Sinorhizobium fredii NGR234: one gene and its partner. The protein of the gene in region 1 interacts with the protein of each later gene in a pairwise test. Links are inferred from orthologs where the notes say so. Each region holds a gene or a part of one and is shown on either strand. Other genes may lie near its edges.

What was found.
Region 2: the proteins of mtgA (region 1) and NGR_RS21755 interact in binary tests that used the Escherichia coli proteins (3 or more experiments, as listed by UniProt). The link is inferred for Sinorhizobium fredii NGR234 from one-to-one orthologs.

The regions. Positions count from the first base shown.
Region 1 is NC_012587.1:3,428,762-3,445,188, reverse strand. Bases 7,910-10,879 are described here. They hold mtgA (monofunctional biosynthetic peptidoglycan transglycosylase), read left to right. Parts: upstream 7,910-8,992; coding sequence 8,993-9,766; downstream 9,767-10,879. Other genes in these bases: rpmF (50S ribosomal protein L32), read left to right, coding at 10,664-10,849; NGR_RS27495 (glutathione S-transferase family protein), read left to right, coding at 9,840-10,487; NGR_RS27505 (polyprenyl synthetase family protein), read right to left, coding at 7,910-8,807. In the rest of the region: NGR_RS27545 (amino acid ABC transporter ATP-binding protein), read right to left, coding at 1-481; NGR_RS27540 (amino acid ABC transporter permease), read right to left, coding at 478-1,158; NGR_RS27535 (amino acid ABC transporter substrate-binding protein), read right to left, coding at 1,457-2,230; NGR_RS27530 (DeoR/GlpR family DNA-binding transcription regulator), read left to right, coding at 2,483-3,277; NGR_RS27525 (glyoxalase/bleomycin resistance/extradiol dioxygenase family protein), read left to right, coding at 3,274-3,660; NGR_RS27520 (MFS transporter), read left to right, coding at 3,689-4,885; ispG (flavodoxin-dependent (E)-4-hydroxy-3-methylbut-2-enyl-diphosphate synthase), read left to right, coding at 5,329-6,582; hisC (histidinol-phosphate transaminase), read right to left, coding at 6,833-7,888; more of NGR_RS27505, read right to left, coding at 7,893-7,909; polyhydroxyalkanoate synthesis repressor PhaR, read right to left, coding at 11,115-11,693; NGR_RS27480 (hypothetical protein), read right to left, coding at 11,693-11,920; NGR_RS27475 (acetyl-CoA C-acetyltransferase), read left to right, coding at 11,919-13,100; NGR_RS27470 (beta-ketoacyl-ACP reductase), read left to right, coding at 13,210-13,935; NGR_RS27465 (helicase-related protein), read left to right, coding at 14,670-16,427. UniProt on the Escherichia coli protein: Peptidoglycan polymerase that catalyzes glycan chain elongation from lipid-linked precursors. May play a role in peptidoglycan assembly during cell division in collaboration with other cell division proteins.
Region 2 is NC_012587.1:2,174,576-2,179,507, reverse strand. The notes cover bases 1-2,992. They hold NGR_RS21755 (peptidoglycan D,D-transpeptidase FtsI family protein), read left to right. Parts: upstream 1-618; coding sequence 619-2,367; downstream 2,368-2,992. Other genes in these bases: NGR_RS21750 (UDP-N-acetylmuramoyl-L-alanyl-D-glutamate--2,6-diaminopimelate ligase), read left to right, coding at 2,434-2,992; ftsL (cell division protein FtsL), read left to right, coding at 218-619; rsmH (16S rRNA (cytosine(1402)-N(4))-methyltransferase RsmH), read left to right, coding at 1-211. Outside these bases: more of NGR_RS21750, read left to right, coding at 2,993-3,894; NGR_RS21745 (UDP-N-acetylmuramoylalanyl-D-glutamyl-2,6-diaminopimelate--D-alanyl-D-alanine ligase), read left to right, coding at 3,896-4,932. UniProt on the Escherichia coli protein: Essential cell division protein that catalyzes cross-linking of the peptidoglycan cell wall at the division septum. Required for localization of FtsN.

The DNA of each region.
Region 1 (16,427 bases):
GCGAGGGGGCGAGCGCGCGGGCGATCGCGACGCGCTGCTGTTGGCCGCCCGAAAGCGTCGACGGCCAGGCGTCGGCCTTGTGCGCCATGCCGACCTTTTCCAGAAGCTGGAGCGCTCGGGCGCGGGCCCGGTCGGCCGGCCATTTGAGGACGGTCGTGAGGCCTTCCATGACATTGCCGAGCGCGGTCTGGTGGGGAAAGAGCTGAAAATTCTGGAACACCATGCCGGTCTGGCGGCGCAGCTTTTGGATCGCCCTCCAGCCGACCGTGCGGTCCGGGGCGAATTCCAGCCGCTCGTCGCCGAGGCGGATCGTGCCGCTGGTCGGTACTTCCAGAAGATTGACGCAGCGCAGCAGCGTGCTCTTGCCGCCGCCGGACGGGCCGACGAGGGCCGTCACGGTGCCTTCCGCCAGGCTGACGCTGATGTCGTTCAGGACCGTGTTGGTGCCGAAGCGCTTGACGATATGCGTGAGCTCGATCATGCGCGCGCCTCCAGGAAGCCGCCATAGCGGGCGAAGCGTTTCTCCAGCCTCACCTGCAGCGCCGAAAGCACCGAGCTCATGGCAAGATAGATCAGCGCCGCCTCGATGTAGAGGATCAGCGGCTCGTAGGTGGTGGCGACGATGCGCTGCGCCGTCTGGAAGAGCTCCGGCACGGTGATCGCCGCGGCCAGCGAGGTATCCTTGACGAGCGAGATGAAGGTGTTCGACAGCGGCGGCACGGCGACCCGGGTCGCCTGCGGCAGGATCGTGCGTCGCATGACCTGGCTCCAACTCATCCCGATCGAATAGGCCGCTTCCCATTGGCCGCGCGGCACGGACGAGATCGTGGCGCGGATGATTTCGGATGTATAGGCGCCGATGTTCAGCGTGAAGCCGATCAGCGCCGCGGGGAATGCATCGAGCAATATGTTCATGCTCGGCAGGCCATAGAAAATGACGAAGAGCTGAACGAGGAGCGGCGTTCCGCGGATCACCCAGACATAGAAGCGCGCTACGGCGACGAAGGGAGCCGGCGCGAAGAGACGGACGAGTGCCGTGACAAGTCCCAGCGAAAGACCGAGAACGAAGGAAAGCAGGGTCAGCGGAACAGTGAAGATCAGCCCGGCCCAGAGCAGGGTCGGCAGCGATTCCGCCATGAGGTTGAGCCAGTTTGGCAAGGGACAGCCTTTCAAAACGCGCGGATCCGCTCCGGAGAGGAGCGGATCGTAGTTCATGGAGCGGGATGGGGAAAGCGGTGAGCTGGAAGTCCGTCCGCCGGCCGCGGGTGATGTGAAGAATTGCCCCTCACCCTAGCCCTCTCCCCGCTTGCGGGGAGAGGGGACGAGGATGTCGCGATGCGTGACTTCGTCCAAAGCGCCCGCGTGGGGTGAGACGTTGCCGCTTGTCCCTTCGCCCCGCTTGCGGGGAGAAGGTGCCGGCGGGCGGATGAGGGGCCGAAGCGGCGTCTTCCGAACGCTATTTCGAGACGTCGGCGCCGAAATATTTTTGCGAGATCTTCTCATAGGTGCCGTCGGCCTTGATTTCGGCCAGCGCCTTGTTGATCGCCGCCAGCAGTTCCGGCTCGTCCTTTCGCAGGATGATGCCGGAATAATCCGCGTCAGGCTTTTCGGCAGCGATCCTCACGTTGGCGTTCGGCTTCTGCTTCTTGAAATCGAGGAAGGAGAGGCTGTCGTTGATCGTCGCATCGGCGCGGCCGGTCAGGACGAGCTGGATCGACTGGTCGAAGCCGTCGGTGCCGACGAGCTCGGCGCCGGAGGCTTCGGCAAGCTTGCCGAAATTGCTGGTCAGCGACTGGGCGGACTTCTTGCCTTTCAAGTCGGCGAAGTCCTTGATCTCCTCGTTGTCGCCCTTGACGATCAGCACCGCCTTGGAGGCGATATAGGGCTCGGAGAAATCATATTTCTTCTTGCGTTCCTCGGTGATGCCGACCTGGTTGATGACGGTGTCGTAGCGGTTGGCGTCGAGGCCGGCGATCAGGCCGTCCCACTTGCCTTCCAAGAACTCGGCCTTGACGCCGAGGCGCTTGGCGACTGCCTCACCGATCTCCACGTCGAAGCCGACGAGCGCGCCGTTGGCGTCGTGATAGGTGAAGGGCGCGTAGGTGCCCTCGGTGCCGATCTTCAGCACGCCGGCCGATTTGACCTCATCAAGGTTCGATCCGGCCTCGGCCGGCGCGAAGGCGGCCAGTTGCACGAGGGCGGCAGCGAAAAGTGTCGGAAGGAGCTTCATATCTTTTTTCCATCTCTCTGTTCTCCGGCCCGTCATCCGGATTGCGGCGAGACTCGCACAAATTCCGAACCACCTGAGCGCATAAAAGACCAATTCTCGGCTGTTTCGATAGAATATTTTCTCAATCAAACCACGCTCCATCGGGACGGCCGCCATAGAAACCGCCCAACCGGCTTGCCTGTTCCGGACGATCGAAGGTTGAAATCGCAAGACGGGAGTGATATGCACGATTTTATCTGATCATGCACGTTTATGACGGTTTCTAAAGTGTCGACCGACCTGCTGCTCCGCGAAAGAAAATCCCTCATTCAGGACCGCCTGAGGACCGATGGCCGCGTTCTCGCCGCCGACCTGGCGCGCGAACTCAACGTTTCCGAGGACACGATCCGGCGGGACCTGCGCGAAATGGCAGCGGCGGGCCTCTGCGAGCGCGTCTATGGCGGCGCCCTGCCGATCGCTCCGGATTCGGGCTCGCTCAGCGAGCGGGCCGCACTTGCCCCGGAACGGAAGGCGGCGCTGGCACTGGCGTCGGTCGGCTTCATTCAACGCGACATGACGGTGTTTCTGGATGCGGGCTCGACCAATCTGGCGATTGCCCGGGCGATAGGCCCGGATCTGTCGGCAACGATCGTCACCAATACACCGCTGATCGCCGCTGCCTTGATGGAAAAGCCGGGCCTTGATCTCATCCTGATCGGCGGAACGCTCGACCGCACCGTCGGCGCGGCGGTCGGCGCCAGGGCGCAGCGCGATGCGGAACTGCTGAGGCCCGATCTCTGCATTCTCGGCACTTGCGGTGCCGACGCCGAAGCGGGGCTGACGGCCTCTCACTTCGAGGACGCGGAGTTCAAGCGGTTGATCGCCTCGCGGAGCCGCTCCGTGCTCGCCGCCGTCACCAGCGACAAGCTCGGCACCGCCGCTCCGCACGCCGTGATCGACATCGCTGCCGGTTCGACGCTCGTCCTCGAGGCGAGTGCGCCGGAGGCTCAGATCGCCGCATTCACCGCGCAAGGCGCGCGCGTAGTCGTTGCGAGGGAACAAGGATGAGCATCGCCCATGTCGCGCTCTGGACCAGGGATCTTGAGCGAATGGCGGACTTCTGGGTCGAATTCCTTGGCGCCGAAGCTGGCTCGATCTATGAAAGCCGGCGTCGGCCCGGTTTCCGCTCGCGCTTCCTGACCGTTGGTGCCGGGCCATCGATCGAGGTCATGGAGGGGCCGTGGCTGGAGCCGCATGACGACGTGAGGGTGGAGCGCGCCGGCTACGCGCACATCGCCCTTTCGCTCGGCGGCGGCAAGGCCGTGGACGAGATGGCGGCGCGGGCCGACCGGCAGGGCCTGCTCCTATCGGGAGCCCGGTGGACGGGGGACGGTTTCTACGAAGCCGTGATCCGCGATCCCGACGGCAACCTCATCGAAATCACCATTTGAGCCGGAACCGGCAATCAGGAAGATCAAAATGGACCAGCGCACAGAGACCGGCCCGACGGCCGCAACCCGGCAGGGCTATATGTCCAGGAACAGGTTCGCCGTCTCGCTCCTGTTCCTGATGAACGGTTTCGTCACCGGCAGCTGGGCGCCGAAAATCCCGGAATTCAAGGACCGGCTCGGAATCGGCGAGAGCGTGCTCGGCCTGTTGATCCTGGTGTTCGGTATCGGATCGCTGGTGCTGATGCCGATCGCCGGCGGCTATATTGCCCGCATCGGCTCGCAGAAGGTCGCCAAGGTGACGGCGATCATCCTCTCGCCCCTGCTTCTGCTCCTGACGCTGGTGCCTGATGTCTGGACGGCGGCGATCGGCATGTTCCTGCTCGGCGGCTTCGTCGGCGCCATGGACGTGGCGATGAATGCCAATGCCGTCGAGGTCGAGAAATCGATGCGCCGCGCCATCATGTCCTCCTGCCACGCCTATTGGAGCCTCGGCGGGCTGATCGGTGCCGGCATCGGCGGCTTCCTGATGGCCCGCGTCGGCGTGCTGCCGCATGCGATCCTGGTCACCGGCCTCTGCGCCGCGATCCTTGCGGTTGCCTGGCCGTTGATCCTCGCCGATGAGCCGCACCCGGCCGCCGCCAAAGAGAAACTGCGCCTGCCGATGACGCCGCTGCCCTGGCTGATCGGCCTGATGGCGCTGTTCTCGATGGTGCCGGAAGGGGCGGTGCTCGACTGGGGTGCGCTCTATCTGCGCAACGAACTCGGCGCCTCGGTCGAGCTTTCGGGATTCGGCTTCGCCGCCTTCTCGGCCACCATGGCGACGATGCGTTTTGCCGGCGATCATGTCCGCGATCGCTTCGGTGCCACGAAGACGCTGCGGATCTGCACGGTCACGGCGCTTGTCGGCCTTGTCGCCGCAGGGCTCGCGCCGAGCGCGTCGCTCGCGATCCTCGGCTTTGCCGTGGCCGGCATCGGTATTTCGAACATGGTGCCGATCGCCTTTTCGGCGGCCGGCAACATGCCGGGCCTGCAGCCGGGGATCGGCCTCGCGGTTGCGACGACGATGGGCTATTCCGGTATGCTGTTCGCGCCGTCGCTGATCGGCTTCATTGCCGAGCATAGCGGCTTCGCGGTGATCTTTGCCTCCATCCCCGTTCTCTTCATAGTCGTGCTTCTCCTGTCGCACCACGCCGTCCATGCGGATCATGGGAATGGGCATTCCTAGAGCGGAGTGCGCTCACATATGATCGCGCCGCCGCTCTAACCATTTGGTTTTGCTGCATTTGTGCGACGTCAGGTGATTCCGCCTGACTGCAATGCTCTACATTGGCACGATGCGCCGCGGAGGCGATTGCCCCTCATCCGGCCTGCCGGCCACCTTCTCCCCGCAGGCGGGGCGAAGGGGACTCGCAGCATGCGTCTCGACTCCCGCTGGCGCCTGCGTGAGAGGGGACTTCAACGGTGCGGCAAGTCCCTCCTCCCCGTGAGAACGGGGAGAAGGTGCCGGCAGGCGGATGGGGGGCCATCGCGCGCTCGACACCTACCCTGCCATCAATTCGCCGTCAGCACATGATGTTGCCGTTGACAAGCACGCTTTCCTTCGCCACCTGAAAGGCGAATGCTTGGGACGAGGATCCGTCCCGCAAATGGGACTACGAAGAGGCCTTCATGTCGTCTGCCTTCGATTTCGAGCCAATGCCGCGCCGCGCCTCGGTGGCCGTCGATGTCGGCGGCGTCATCGTCGGCGGTGCCGCGCCGGTCGTCGTCCAGTCGATGACGAACACGGACACGGCCGACATCGACGCGACGGTTGCGCAGGTGGCGGCGCTCCACAAGGCGGGTTCCGAGCTGGTGCGCATCACCGTCGACCGTGACGAAAGTGCCGCCGCCGTGCCGAAGATCCGCGAGCGGCTGCTGCGGCTCGGCATGGACGTGCCGCTCGTCGGCGACTTCCATTATATCGGCCACAAGCTCCTGGCCGATCACCCGGCCTGCGCCGAGGCGCTGGCGAAGTACCGCATCAATCCAGGCAATGTCGGCTTCAAGGACAAGAAGGACAAGCAGTTCGCCGAGATCATCGAGATGGCGATCCGCTATGACAAGCCGGTGCGCATCGGGGTGAACTGGGGCTCGCTCGACCAGGAACTGCTGACGCGGCTGATGGACGAGAACCAGGCCGCGGGCTCGCCCTTGACAGCGCAACAGGTGACGCGCGAGACGATCGTGCAGTCGGCGCTTCTCTCGGCGGAGCTCGCCGAAGAACTCGGCCTGCCGCGCAACCGCATCATCCTTTCCGCCAAGGTCTCCGGCGTCCAGGACCTGATCGCCGTCTACGCGATGCTTGCCGCCCGCTCCGACCATGCGCTGCATCTCGGCCTGACCGAGGCCGGCATGGGCACGAAGGGTATCGTTGCCTCCTCGGCTTCGCTCGGCATCCTGATGCAGCAGGGCATCGGCGATACGATCCGCATCTCGCTGACGCCGGAGCCCGGCGGCGACCGCACCCGCGAGGTGCAGGTGGCGCAGGAGCTCCTGCAGGTCATGGGCTTCCGCCAGTTCATTCCGGTGGTTGCCGCCTGTCCCGGCTGCGGCCGCACCACCTCCACGGTCTTCCAGGAGCTTGCCCAGAAGATCCAGGAGGATATCCGCACCAGCATGCCGGTCTGGCGCGAGAAATATCCGGGCGTCGAGGCGCTGAAAGTCGCCGTCATGGGCTGCATCGTCAACGGCCCGGGCGAGAGCAAGCATGCCGATATCGGCATTTCGCTGCCCGGTACCGGCGAGACGCCGGCGGCACCGGTGTTCATCGACGGCCAGAAGGCGATGACCCTGCGCGGCCCGAAGATCGCCGAGGAGTTCCAGCTTCTCGTCGCCGACTATATCGAAAAGCGCTTCGGCCACGGCCAGGCGGCGGCCGAATAACGCTTCGCGTCAACCAGTTACCCGGTCCGAATCGCCCCTCATCCGGCCTGCCGGCCACCTTCTCCCCGCAAGCGGGGCGAAGGGGACGCGCGGCGGCGTCGCCGATCCGAGCCTAAGATACCGTGAGCGGAAAAGGTATGCCGCGCCGTCCAAGTCCCCTCTCCCCGCGCGCGTCCCGCGCGCGGGGAGAGGGTCAGGGTGAGGGGCCAGACATGCCGTTCTTCTTTTCACCCCGTCGCCGGCCCCCGCTTCAAAGAATCTCGTCGAGTGCTGCAACCAGCCTTTTGCATTCCTCGTCGGTGCCGATGGTGATGCGCAGGAAATCGGAAATCCGCGGCTTGGCGAAATGGCGGACGATCACCGCGCGCTCCCGCAACTTGGCCGCGAGCGTCTGTCCGGCATGGCTTGGATGACGGGCAAAGACGAAATTCGCCTGCGACGGCAGGACCTCGAAGCCGCGCTTTTCCAGCTCGCTCGTCAACCCCGCACGCGTCGCGATGATCTTGCCGCGCGTCGCCTCGAACCATGTGTCGTCCTGGATCGCGGCGGTCGCGCCGGCCTGGGCGGCGCGACCGAGCGGGTAGGAGTTGAAGCTGTCCTTGACCCGTTCCAGCGCCTCGATCAGCACCCGCTGGCCGATCGCGAAGCCGACGCGCAGGCCCGCCAGCGCGCGTGACTTGGAGAAGGTCTGGACGACCAGCAGGTTGGCGTATTTCGGGACGAGCGCAATCGCCGATTCACCGCCGAAGTCGACATAGGCCTCGTCGATCACCACCGGCTGGTCGGGATGCTCGGCGACCAGCCTCTCGATCTCGGCGAGCGGCAGGCCGATGCCGGTCGGCGCATTGGGATTGGGCAGGATGATCGCGCCTGAGGCGCGGCGGTAGTCGGCGATATCGATGCGGAAGGCCGCATCGAGCGGCACTTCGATCGCCTCGATGTCGAACAGGCCGGCATAGGTCGGATAGAAGCTGTAGGAAATATCCGGATAGAGCAGCGGCGCGTCGTGGTTCAGCAGCGCGGCGAAGGCATGGGCCAGCACCTCGTCGGAACCGTTGCCGACGAAGACTTCGCCGGCCGAGATGCCGTATCGTGCGGCGATCGCCTCCCTCAGGCCGAGCGCGACCGGGTCCGGATAGAGCCGCAGATCGGCGTTTGCCGCCGCCCGGATGGCTTCGAGCGCCTGTTCGGAGGGTCCGTAGGGGCTTTCATTGGTGTTGAGCTTGACGAGATTCGCGATACGCGGCTGTTCGCCCGGAACATAGGGTTTCAGCGTGGATACGATCGGCGACCAGAATTTGCTCATGAACTCAGTTCCTGCGATTGGCAACGAAGCGGGCGGCTTCGACAAGAATGGCCGAACGGGCGCCGTAGGGCCGAAGCAGCTCTTTGGCCTCGGTCACCAGGCCTTCGAGCTGGCGCTCGGCCCAGGCCTGGCCATGGAGGCCGACGAGGGTGCCTTTGCCGCGGGCGGCATCCTTGCCGGTCGCCTTGCCCATCGCCTCGGCATCGGCGGTGAGGTCGAGAAGGTCGTCGGCAAGCTGGAAGGCAAGGCCGATCTTCTCGCCGAAGGCGCGCAGCCGTCGGCGGTCCTCGAGGCCCGCGTCGGCGATGATCGCCCCTGCCTCGCAGGCGAAGCGGATGAGGGCGCCGGTCTTCATCGCCTGCAGCGTGACGATCGCCGCCTCGTCGGGCGCGGTCTTCTCGGCCGCGAGGTCGAGCGCCTGGCCGCCTGCCATGCCGCCAAGACCGGCGGCGCGGGCCAGTGCCAGCACGAGCGCCGTCTTCTGGCCATCGGAGAGCGGCGTTTCCGGCGCGGCGACAATGTCGAAGGCGAAGGTCAGCAGGCTGTCGCCGGCGAGAATGGCGGTCGCTTCGTCGAAGGCGATATGCACGGTCGGCTGGCCGCGCCTCAGGTCGTCGTCGTCCATCGCCGGCAGGTCGTCATGGACGAGCGAATAGCAATGCACGCATTCGAGCGCCGCGCCGATCCGGAGCGCCGCATCGGCGCTGCCGCCGAGCAGGGCGGTGCTTTCGGCGACGAGGAAGGGGCGCAGTCGCTTGCCGCCGTTGAGCACGCCATGGCGCATGGCATCGAGGAGCTGAGCCGGCCGGGCGATTTCGTCCGCTTGGGCGGAAGGCCCGAGGAGGTTCGAAAGCAGGCTCTCCACCGCCAGCGCCGCGGCCTTGAGGCGTTCCGGAAAAAATGGTGTCTCGTCTTGCATGAGAGGCTCTTTGGCACGGGGGAGAGCGGCTTTCAACGGACTTTCGCGTCTGAGGCCGCGCGTTTTGTACGGGATGAGCGCACAGGCGCCTTGTCTTTTCCAAGAAAGGCCGTTCAACTTTCGCGATCCGTGAAATAAGAGTGGGGCCATGACATAAGAGTGGGCCATGAAATAAGAGTGGGGGCATGGACAGAGGGGTGGACAGTCAGGCCGTGGACATCGTTCCGCACGAACGTGAGGAGGGCGAGTTGCCCGCCGGCCGCTGGTCCGCGCTGCGCCGCACCTGGCGAACACGGCGCCGGCGTTTCATTCTCGCGGCGCTTTCCATTCTCCTGCTCCCCTATCTGCTGATCTTCGTCTATCTCACCGGCTTCATCCATCCGGTCTCGACATTGATGCTGCGCGACCTCGTGCTGCTGCGCGGCTACGACCGGCAATGGGTGGAGTTCGACGACATCGCCCCGGTCCTCGTCCAGTCGGTGATGATGTCCGAGGACGGCCAGTTCTGCGCTCATAACGGAGTCGATTGGGGCCAGATGCGCGGCGTCGTCGAGGACGCCCTGGACGGCGAACAGACGCGCGGCGCAAGCACCATCCCGATGCAGACGGTCAAGAACCTCTATCTCTGGAACGGGCGCTCCTTCATTCGCAAGGGCATGGAACTGCCGCTTGCCGTCGTCGCCGATCTCGTCTGGAGCAAGCGGCGGATGATGGAAATCTACCTGAACGTCGCCGAGTGGGGCGACGGCATCTACGGCATCGAGGCCGCCGCGCGGCATCATTTCGGGGTTTCCGCCGCGAAGCTCTCGCGCCGCCAGGCCGCGCTGCTTGCCGTGGCGCTCCCCAACCCGATCGATCGCAATGCCGGCAAGCCGGGGCGGGGCCTCAGGCGCCTTGCCTCGGTGATCGAGCGCCGCGCCAGCCGGTCCGGCGGCTACATCACATGTCTTTATGATTGAGATGAAGGCAATTCATTGGTGTTGTCGCCGGTGATGTGGCAATCCTCTGGCCAATCAGCGCAATGGGGGATCTATGGCCAAGCTCGTTCTTTATGTCGGCAACAAGAATTATTCGTCCTGGTCGCTTAGGCCATGGCTGGCGCTCGAAGGCTGCGGCATCCCGTTCGAAGACGTCGTCATCCCCTTCGACTTTCCGGCGGGCAATCCGCGTTTTCGCGAGATTTCGCCGACGGGTCGCGTGCCGGTGCTCCACCACGGAGAAATCCGCGTCTGGGAATCGCTGGCCATCATCGAATATGTCGCGGAGCTTTTTCCGGATGCCGGTATCTGGCCCGAGAACCGCGAGGACCGGGCCCGGGCGCGCAGCTATTCGATGGAGATGCTTGCCGGCTTCCGGGCGCTGCGCGGCGCCTGCCCGATGAACATCCGCCGGCCGGTGAAGGCGATTGCCCTTCCCGACGGCGTGATGGACGATGTCGCGCGGATCGAAACGATCTGGCGCGAGGCGATCGCCCGCTCCGGCGGACCGTTCCTCTTCGGCCGCTTCACCGCCGCCGACGCGATGTTCGCCCCGGTCGTCAACCGCCTGGAGGTCTACGAATTGACGACCGATCCGGGGACGCTCGCCTATATGGAGGCGGTCAAGGCGCATCCGGCCTTCCGCAAATGGGAGGAAGCCGCAAGGGCGGAACCGTGGATCGTGCCGGAGGACGAGGCCTGAGGTTCTCAAGGAGTGCCGGCGGTTGCGCCTGCTGGCCGATTCGAAAATTTGCGCGCAGGGACTGGTCAAACCGTGGTCGGGCATGTATAAGCGCGCGAAATTCCGAGATCGACATCTGTTTGACCCGGCCATTTTCGGCTGCTGAACAGTGTTTTGCCCGATAAGTGGAGAATGAAATGGCTGTACCCAAAAGAAAAACGAGCCCGTCCAAGCGTGGCATGCGCCGTTCCGCTGACGCCCTCAAGGCTCCGACCTACGTCGAAGACAAGAACTCCGGCGAACTGCGCCGCCCGCACCACATCGACCTGAAGACCGGCATGTACCGCGGCCGTCAGGTCCTGACGCCGAAGGAAAGCGCATAAGCGCTCTTCGTGTGCGGAGGAAATGAGAAGGGTCGGCTCTGCCGGCCCTTTTTTATTGGAGTGATAGGATTACGGCTGCTGGCGTGAGCGACTGCCCCTCATCCGGCCTGCCGGCCACCTTCTCCCCGCTAGCGGGGCGAAGGGGAATCGTGGCGGCCGCGCAAGTCCCCTCTCCCCGCTTGCGGGGAGAGGGCTAGTCCTCGGGTTAAACCCGAGGAGAGGGGCATTTGCCGTAAGATCGCGATCACGAGATTCGCCGGGACTCTCAGCCCAAATTGTCGAGCTTCGTCTGCAAGGCGCGCAGCTGCTCCTTGAGCTCGTCGATGTCCTTCGCCTCCGCCTTCTTGGTCTCCTTGGCCGGAGGAGCGGCCATGAAGGGCGAGAACATCTGCATGGCCTGATGAAACATTTCGGTGTTGCGCCGGACCTGCTCCTCGACCAGTTGCAAGGGCACCTGCAGGTTCTTGCCGAGCGGCGAGTCGCCGAAGGCCTTGTTGATCTGTTCGCGCATCTGCGACTGCTGCTCGGTGAAGGCCTGCATCGAATGTTCAAGATAGCTCGGCACGACCATCTGCATCTGGTCGCCGTAGAAGGAGATGAGCTGGCGCAGGAAGGAAATCGGCAGGAGCGTGTTGCCGGTTTTTGATTCCTGTTCGAAGATGATCTGCGTCAGGACCGAATGCGTGATGTCTTCGCCCGACTTGGCATCCTGCACGATGAAGTCCTCGCCCCTCTTCACCATCACGGCCAGATCGTCGAGGGTCACATAGGTGCTCGTGCCGGTATTGTAGAGCCGCCGGTTAGCGTATTTTTTGATAACGATCTGGCCTTCATTCTTCGCCATCAGGGTCTCCTCTTACCCATCGTCCCGTCTTTATTGTGTTTTTTAAGAGTATCCGCAAAAGAGCACCGCTGACAATCTCTTTGTGCGTTGCGGCGACGCAGGTGCAAAACGTGATGAACGGCGCGCCCGTGAAGCTTTTGTTGCAGGGCATCAAAGGCGTTTGACTTGCGCTCTTGGCTTTGCCAGTCTGCTTCTCCAGGCAAAGGAAACAAGAGGAAACGTCCCATGAGCAATCCCTCCATCGTGATCGCCAGCGCCGCTCGCACCGCAGTCGGGTCCTTCAACGGCGCCTTCGGCAACACTCCCGCTCATGAACTGGGTGCAACGGTCATCAAGGCGGTCCTCGAACGGGCCGGTGTCGATGCGGCAGAGGTCGACGAGGTGATCCTCGGCCAGGTGCTTCCGGCCGGCGAAGGGCAGAACCCGGCCCGCCAGGCGGCGATCAAGGCCGGCGTCCCGCAGGAAAAGACCGCCTGGGGCATGAACCAGCTCTGCGGCTCGGGCTTGCGCGCCGTCGCCCTCGGCATGCAGCAGATCGCCACCGGCGATGCGAGCATCATCGTCGCCGGCGGCATGGAGTCGATGTCGATGGCGCCGCATTGCGCCCATCTGCGCGGCGGCGTGAAGATGGGCGACTACAAGATGATCGACACGATGATCAAGGACGGCCTGACCGACGCCTTCTACGGCTACCACATGGGCACCACCGCCGAGAACGTGGCGCGCAAGTGGCAGCTGACCCGCGAGGAGCAGGACGAATTCGCGCTCCGCTCGCAGAACAAGGCCGAGGCGGCGCAGAAGGCCGGCCGCTTCGCCGACGAGATCGTCCCCTTCATCGTCAAGACGCGCAAGGGCGACGTCACCGTCGATCAGGACGAATATATCCGCCACGGCGCCACGCTCGAGTCGATTGCCAAGCTCAGGCCGGCCTTCGACAAGGAAGGAACGGTGACCGCCGGCAATGCCTCCGGGCTCAATGACGGCGCCGCCGCGACGCTGCTGATGACCGAGGCCGAGGCTGCCAAACGCGGCATCCAGCCGCTCGCCCGCATCGTCTCCTGGGCGACGGCCGGCGTCGACCCGCAGATCATGGGCACCGGCCCGATTCCCGCCTCCCGCAAGGCGCTCGAGAAGGCCGGCTGGCCGATCGGCGACGTCGAACTCGTCGAGGCCAACGAAGCCTTCGCGGCGCAGGCCTGCGCGGTCAACAAGGATCTCGGCTGGGATCCGTCGATCGTCAACGTCAACGGCGGCGCGATCGCCATCGGCCATCCGATCGGCGCTTCCGGTGCCCGCGTCCTCAACACGCTGCTCTTCGAGATGAAGCGGCGCGGCGTTTCCAAGGGCCTTGCAACCTTGTGCATCGGCGGCGGCATGGGCGTCGCCATGTGCGTCGAGCGCCTGTAACCGGCCAGCGGCATGCAAGGGCTACCCGCCCTATCAAACGAGAGCACGGCCCGGACCTCCGGGCCGTGGAAGGACAGTTTTGGCAGACTTAACCCAATGGGAGGCGAACATGAGCAGGGTAGCATTGGTTACGGGTGGGTCCCGCGGTATCGGCGCTGCAATTTCCGTCGCGCTGAAGGCGGCCGGCTACAAGGTGGCCGCGAACTATGCCGGCAATGACGAGAAGGCTCAGGCCTTCAAGCAGGAAACCGGCATCCCGGTCTACAAATGGGATGTCTCCAGCTATCAGGCCTGCGTCGACGGCATCGCCAAGGTCGAGGCGGATCTCGGGCCGGTCGACATTCTCGTCAACAATGCCGGCATCACCCGTGATGCGATGTTCCACAAGATGACGCCGGAACAGTGGGGCGAGGTCATCAACACCAACCTCACCGGCCTCTTCAACATGACGCATCCGGTCTGGTCGGGCATGCGCGACCGCGGCTTCGGCCGCGTCATCAACATCTCGTCGATCAACGGCCAGAAGGGCCAGATGGGCCAGGCGAACTATTCGGCCGCCAAGGCCGGCGATCTCGGCTTCACCAAGGCGCTGGCCCAGGAAGGCGCGGCAAAGGGCGTCACCGTCAATGCGATATGCCCCGGCTATATCGGCACGGAGATGGTGCGGGCGGTGCCGGAAAAGGTCTTGAACGAAAGGATCATCCCGCAGATCCCCGTCGGCCGCCTCGGCGAGCCGGAGGAAATCGCCCGCTGCGTCGTGTTCCTGGCCTCGGATGAATCCGGCTTCATCACCGGTTCGACGATCTCGGCGAATGGCGGGCAGTATTTCGCCTGACATTTTCGATCGTCGGTTGTTGCGCGGCGCTCTTCGGGGCGCCGCTTTTCATTTTTGCGCCGTCGAAATCCCTGCATCAACGAAGCACGTGACCACTATATGTTGTAGCGGGCAGAGGCAGGGACTACGCACTCCGCGAGTCCGAGCGGAGTCGCCTCAACTCGGCCGCGCCTGCGATGTGGCGATTCGTATTCCCGGAATCGGAGTGCCGAAAAACGAATCTTGGTCAAAATTTTCCAGCTATTCCAGACTCTTGGATTCGGAATCCTTTGAGCTGATTCCGTCGTCGGCGGCCCTAATGTGCCGCCTCGTTCATGGTGCGACGCCTGGGGCGACGGAAGATTCAGCATATGGTGCGAGTCCAGTCGTTGAAATCTATATATAGTCGTGAACATACAGTGAATCGGCGCGAGTCAGCGATTCGTCTCCGATTCGTTCCACCACTGTTCCACGTGTCAATTTTTGCAGATGAAAAGAGCCCCAAGATATGGCCGGCGGCAGCCTGATGCTTTTAATTGCTCGCGCCCCCTTGCGCTCGGGCCTCCGGGTGGGCATCTGTTGCCCGCCGGAGTGCGTCAGCGCTTGGCTCCTATCGCATGTTCCATCCTTAAATCGGCGCCGATTTAAGGATAGAACATGCAGCAATCAGAAGTGCTTCAGCGACCTTTGTGCGTCTGAAAGACGCGCGGCGCTGTAGAGACTGCCCGGGATCGATGACCTTGTCCTTCCAATCCATGATCCTGAGCGGCCGCGGCGTGACCGCGGTGCTCGGACCCACCAATACCGGCAAGACGCATTACGCCATCGAGCGCATGGTCGCGCATGACAGCGGCGTCATCGGGCTGCCGCTTCGATTGCTTGCCCGCGAGGTCTATACGCGTCTCGTCGAGAAGGTCGGACACCACAACGTCGCGCTGATCACCGGCGAGGAGAAAATCGCCCCGCATCGGGCCCGCTACTCGGTCTGCACGGTGGAAGCGATGCCGCGCGAGACGACGGCTTCCTTCGTGGCGATCGACGAGGTGCAGCTCGCCGGCGATCTGGAGCGCGGCCATATCTTCACCGACAGGCTCCTGCATCTGCGCGGCAGGGGAGAGACGCTGCTGCTTGGTGCCGCGACCATGCGGCCGATCCTCGAGCACCTCTTGCCCGGTATAACGGTGGTCGAACGGCCGCGCATGTCGCAGCTTCTCTATGCGGGCTCGAAGAAGATCACCCGGCTGCCGCATCGCTCGGCGATCGTCGCCTTCTCGGCCGACGAGGTCTATGCCATCGCCGAGCTGATCCGGCGGCAGCGCGGCGGCGCCGCGGTGGTGCTCGGCGCTCTCTCGCCGCGCACCCGCAATGCCCAGGTGGCGCTCTACCAGGAAGGCGACGTCGACTATCTGGTGGCGACCGACGCGATCGGCATGGGGCTCAACCTCGACGTCGATCACGTCGCCTTCGCGCAGGACCGCAAGTTCGACGGCTACCAGTACCGCAATCTCAATCCGGCTGAGCTTGCCCAGGTCGCCGGCCGCGCCGGCCGTCATGTCCGTGACGGCACATTCGGCGTCACCGGTCGCGTCGATCCCTTCGAGGACGAATTGGTGCAGCGGATCGAGTCGCATGAGTTCGATCCGGTCCGGGTGTTGCAATGGCGCTCCAAGGCGGTCGACTATTCCTCCCTGAAGGCGCTGAAGCACAGCCTCGAGGCGGCACCGGCGGTGTCCGGCCTGACGCGCGCCCTTCCGGCCGTCGACCAGCAGGCACTGGAGCACCTGGCCCGATATCCGGAGGTCGTGGACGTGGCCACGACTTCGGAACGCGTCGAGAAGCTCTGGGAAGCCTGCGCGCTGCCCGACTACCGTCGCATCGCGCCGGCGCAGCACGCCGACCTGATTGCGAGCATCTATGCCGATCTCGTTCGCCATGGCACTGTCAACGAGGACTTCATGGCCGAGCAGGTCCGCCGCGCCGACCATACGGATGGCGAGATTGACACACTTTCGGCGCGAATCGCGCAGATCAGGACCTGGACCTATGTGTCCAACCGGCCCGGGTGGCTTGCCGATCCGACACACTGGCAAGAAAAGACGCGGGAAATCGAAGATCGATTGTCCGACGCGTTACATGAAAGGTTGACGAAACGCTTCGTTGACCGCAGGACATCTGTGCTCATGAAGCGCCTGAGAGAGAATGCGATGCTGGAAGCAGAAATCAGTGTGAATGGTGATGTCTTCGTCGAAGGGCACCACGTGGGTCAGCTAACCGGTTTCCGGTTCACGCTTGTCGCCGGCAGCGAGGGAACGGACGCAAAGGCCGTTCAGGGCGCTGCCCAGAAGGCGCTTGCGCTGGAATTCGAGGCGCGCGCCGCCCGTCTGCATGCGGCCGGCAACAACGACCTGGCGCTTTCGTCGGACGGTCTCGTGCGCTGGCTCGGCGATCCGGTGGCGCGGCTTGCGGCCAGCGACCACGTCATGCGGCCCCGCGTCATCCTGCTTGCCGACGAG
Region 2 (4,932 bases), 1.3 Mb from region 1 along the record:
TCACCTTCCACTTGTCACTGCACGGGACGCAACCTTCACGCCAGTCGGCAAGCCTATGGTTGCGGCCAGCGAGGACGAAGCGTCCCGCAATCCGCGCGCCCGGTCGGCGAAACTGAGAGCCGGTGTCCGCACACCGGCTGCGTCGCCGGGAAACGATCTGTCGATTTTCAATCTGCCGGAGCTGGCGAGCCTTGCCAGACTAGGGGGCTAACAGACGATGCTCAGAACGCTCGATATAGTGCTGATAGTCGTCATGACCGGGGCCGCTACGGTCACCTACACGATCAAGCACCAGGCCGAGAACAAGCTCGAGGAGGTCCGCAGGCTCGACGCCGCGATCAAGCTCGAGGAGGACACGATCGACCTGCTCAAGGCGGATTGGGCGCTGCTGACCCAGCCGAACCGGCTGGAGCGGCTCGTCGGCGCCTTCGCAGCCGACCTGCAACTCGCGCCGACGCCCTCGACGCAACTTGCAAGGCCCGAGGAGCTGCCGATGCTGAAGGCGGATGTGCCGCCTCCGGAGGAAGGCAAGGACAAGAAGGGCAAAGGCAAGAAGGACGACGGCATCGCCGCCGTCATCAATGCCGATAACATCGCAACAGGTTCGGTGGCGCGCTGATGTCGTTTCTCTCCCGTATCATGGTGCTGAAGAGCAAGGCGCATTTCTCTGCCGGCGGCAACAACCGCCCCGGAGAGGCGGGCGTCAACGTGACCTTCCAAGGGACGCGCAAGAAGAACGCCAGCCAGGCGAGAAGCCGCGTTGCGATCGTCATCGCCAGCTTCGGCATCGCCTATGCGGTGATCGGCGGCCGGCTGGTCCAATACGGTGTGGCGCAGCCGGAGACGGTGTCGTCGATCGGGCGCGCCGACAACCTGATGGCCTCGCGCCCCGACATCCTCGATCGCAACGGTGAGATTCTCGCGACCGACATCCGCACCGTGTCGCTCTATGCCGAGCCGCACAAGATCGTCGACGCGGACGAGGCGGTGGAGCGACTGGCAACGGTTCTGCCCGACCTCAACGCGCGCGAGATCTACAACAAGCTCAAATCGAACTCGCGTTTCCAGTGGCTGCGTCGGCAATTGACGCCGAAGCAGCAGAGCGAAATCCTGGCACTCGGCATTCCGGGTATCGGCTTCCGTCCCGAGAAGCGGCGCTTCTATCCCGGCGGGCCGACGGCCGCCCATATCCTCGGCCACGTCAACATCGACAACCGCGGCGTTGCCGGCATGGAGCGCTATATCGACAGCCAGGGGCTTGCCGATCTGGCGGCCATCGGCATGACCAGCGACGCCAAGCTCGAGCCGGTCAAGCTCTCGATCGACGTACGCGTCCAGAACATCGTCCGCGACGTCATCGATTCCGGCATGAAGAACTATCAGGCGATCGCCGCCGGTGCCGTGGTCATGGATGTCCACACCGGCGAGGTGCTGGCGATGGCATCCGTGCCTGATTACGATCCGAACAAGCCCGCCGAAGGCGCCGAAGAGGGCTGGATGAACCGCATGTCGAACGGCACGTTCGAGATGGGCTCCACCTTCAAGACCTTCACCATCGCCATGGGTCTCGATTCCGGCAAGGTAACACTCAACAGCAGTTTCGATGCGACGGCGCCGATCCGCATCGGCGGCTTCACCATCAAGGACTTTCATGGCAAGCGGCGGGTTCTGACCGTGCCGGAAATCTTCCAGTATTCCTCGAACATCGGCACCGCGAAGGTTGCCGACCTCGTCGGCATCCCCGGGCACAAGGAATTCCTCACCCGCCTCGGGTTGCTTTCCAAGCTGCCGACCGAACTGCCGGAGGTCAAAACGCCGACCCAGCCGCGCGAATGGAAGAAGATCAACTCGATCACCATTTCCTTCGGCCACGGCGTCTCGACCACGCCGCTGCAGACGGCAGTCGCCGGCGCGGCCCTCGTCAATGGCGGCAAGCTCATCCCGCCGACCTTCCTGCCGCGCACGGAGGAAGCGGCCAACGAGCTTGCGACCGCGGTCGTCAAGAAGAGCACGAGCGACGACATGCGGTTCCTGCTCCGCTGGAACGGCATTGCCGGCTCGGGCAAGCGGGCGCTGGTGCCGGGCTTCAACGTCGGCGGCAAGACCGGCACGGCCGACAAGGTCGTCAACGGCCGCTACGTCAACGATCAGAACTTCAATGCCTTTCTGGCTGCCTTCCCGATCGACGATCCGAAATACATCGTCCTGACCTTCATCGACGCGCCCAAGACCGGCGAGGGCGGCGGGCGTACCGCCGGTTCCAACGCCGCGCCGATGGTGCGCGACATCATCAGCCGCTCGGCGCCGCTGCTCGGCGTCGAACCGAAATTCGGAGAAGACGGTTCTGCCTTGCTTGTGTCTTATTGACCGTGAAATGAGAATGCGGACGATTCGCGATTTCGGCGATCGATATCGGTGTGAGACGTGCAGTTCATGAAGATCAGGGACCTGGCGGGAACGAATTTCCCGGAACTTTCGGCGCAACTGCAGGGCAATGCCGCGGAGATCGATATTGCCGGCATTACGGCCGACAGCCGGCAGGTCAAGCCGGGCGATCTCTTCGTCGCCGTCGCCGGCACGAAGGCGAACGGCAGCGCCTACATTGCCGACGCCCTGTCGCGCGGCGCGGCGGCGGTGATTGTTGCAGAGGGGTCTGGCGCGGACGCCGGCGCACCGGTTTTCGAGCTTTCCGAACCGCGCCGTTTCCTGGCGCAGGCCGCAGCTCGCCTCTTTGGCCGCCAGCCTGAAACGATGGTGGCGGTAACCGGAACTGCGGGGAAGACCTCGGTTGCTTCGTTTACACGCCAGATCTGGGCGCATTCCGGCCTTGCGGCGGCGATGATCGGGACGACCGGCGTTACCGCGCCGGGCCGCAATGACTATGGCTCGCTGACGACCCCGGATCCGGTGTCGTTGCACAAGCTGCTTGCCGAGCTCGCCGATGAGGGCGTGACGCATGCGGCGATGGAGGCTTCCAGTCACGGCCTCGACCAGAGCCGGCTTGACGGGGTTCGGCTCGCAGCTGCCGCCTTCACCAATCTCGGTCGCGACCATATGGACTACCATCCGACCGTCGAGCACTACATGGCCTCGAAGATGCGCCTTTTCGGAGCGCTCCTGCCGAAGGGCTCGCCGGCGGTTATCTTCGCCGACGACCAATGGTCGGCCGAAGCGATTGCCGCGGCCCGCAAGGCCGGACACGACGTGCGCACCGTCGGGCGCAATGGCGATTTCATCAGCTTGAAGCGGGTCGAGCATTTCCGTCACAAGCAGTCGGCCGAGGTCCATGTCGGCGATGACATCTTCGAAATCCACGTGCCGCTCGCCGGCGATTTCCAGGTGGCCAATGCGCTGGTCGCCGCCGGCCTTGCCATGTCCACGGGGATTGAGGCCAAGGTCGCCTTTTCGGCGCTCGAAAAGCTGCAGGGCGCCTCCGGCCGGCTGGAACTGGTCGGACAGACGAAGGACGGCGCGCTTGCGTATGTGGACTATGCCCACAAACCCGACGCGCTCGAAAATGTGCTCGAATCGGTGCGCCCGTTCACCACCGGCCGTGTCATCATCGTCTTCGGCTGCGGCGGCGACCGGGATAAGGGCAAGCGGCCGATCATGGGCCAAATTGCCGCCCGGCTCGCCGATGTCGTGATCGTCACCGACGATAATCCGCGCTCGGAAATCCCCGAAACGATCCGCTCGGAGATCATGGCCGGTGCCAAGGGGGCCACCGAAATCGCCGATCGGGCTGAGGCGATACGGACCGCCGTCGGCATGCTGAAGGCCGGCGACACGCTGATCGTTGCCGGCAAGGGGCACGAGGAGGGGCAGACGATCGGCTCCGTGACGCTGCCATTCTCCGATCACGCGGAAGTCCGTAAGGGGCTGGGAGGGCTGTAAGTTGAACTGGCTCTGGACATGCAGCGATCTGCTGGCGGCCATGAACGGCCGCCCGGTCGGCAATCTCCCCGAAGGGATCATCGGCATCTCGATCGACAGCCGCACGATCGCCAAGGGCGAGGCCTTTTTCGCGATCAGGGGTGATCGCGTCGATGGCCACGACTATGCCGGCATCGCACTTGCCAACGGAGCCTCGCTGCTCGTCGTCAGCGAAGGAAAGCTTCCGGCGCTCGGGCGGTTGATTGCGCCGATGATCGTCGTCGACGATGTCCTGGAGGCGATGATCCGCCTCGGTTGCGCGGCGCGCGACCGCAGCGCCGCGAAAGTCATCGCCGTCACCGGCTCGGTCGGCAAGACGACGACGAAGGAGATGCTGAGGCATGTCCTGTCGCCGCTTGGACGTGTCCACGCCTCGATCGCATCGTTCAACAATCATTGGGGGGTGCCGCTGACGCTGGCGCGCATGCCGGAGACGACCGAGTTCGGCATTTTCGAGATCGGCATGAACCATCACGGCGAGATCCGGCCGCTGACCGCGATGGTGCGTCCGCATGTGGCCGTCGTCACCAGCATTGCCGCTGCCCATCTCGGCAATTTCGCCAGTCTCGACGAAATCGCCACGGCGAAGGCGGAGATTTTCGAGGGGGTCGTCAAGGGTGGACATGCGGTCATCAACCGCGACAGCCCGCAGTTTGAACTTCTCGAGAGGGCAGCTGTGGCGGCGGGCGTCAGCCACATTCACTCCTTCGGCGCCAACCCCAAATCCGAGTATCGGCTGATCGAGTTCGCCGGAGGAGCCGAGAGTTCCGGTCTATGGGCCGGAATTGGCGGCAGGACGCGGGAGGTGACGATCGGCGCGCCGGGGCGGCATATCGCCGAGAATGCCCTGGCGGTGGTTGCCGCTGCGCAACTCGCCGGCGCGGATCTCGACCGTGTGCTTGCCTCGCTTGCCACCATGCAGCCGGAGAAGGGAAGGGGATTGCGACACCGTCTGAAGATCGGTGGCGGCCACCTGACACTGATCGACGAAAGCTACAA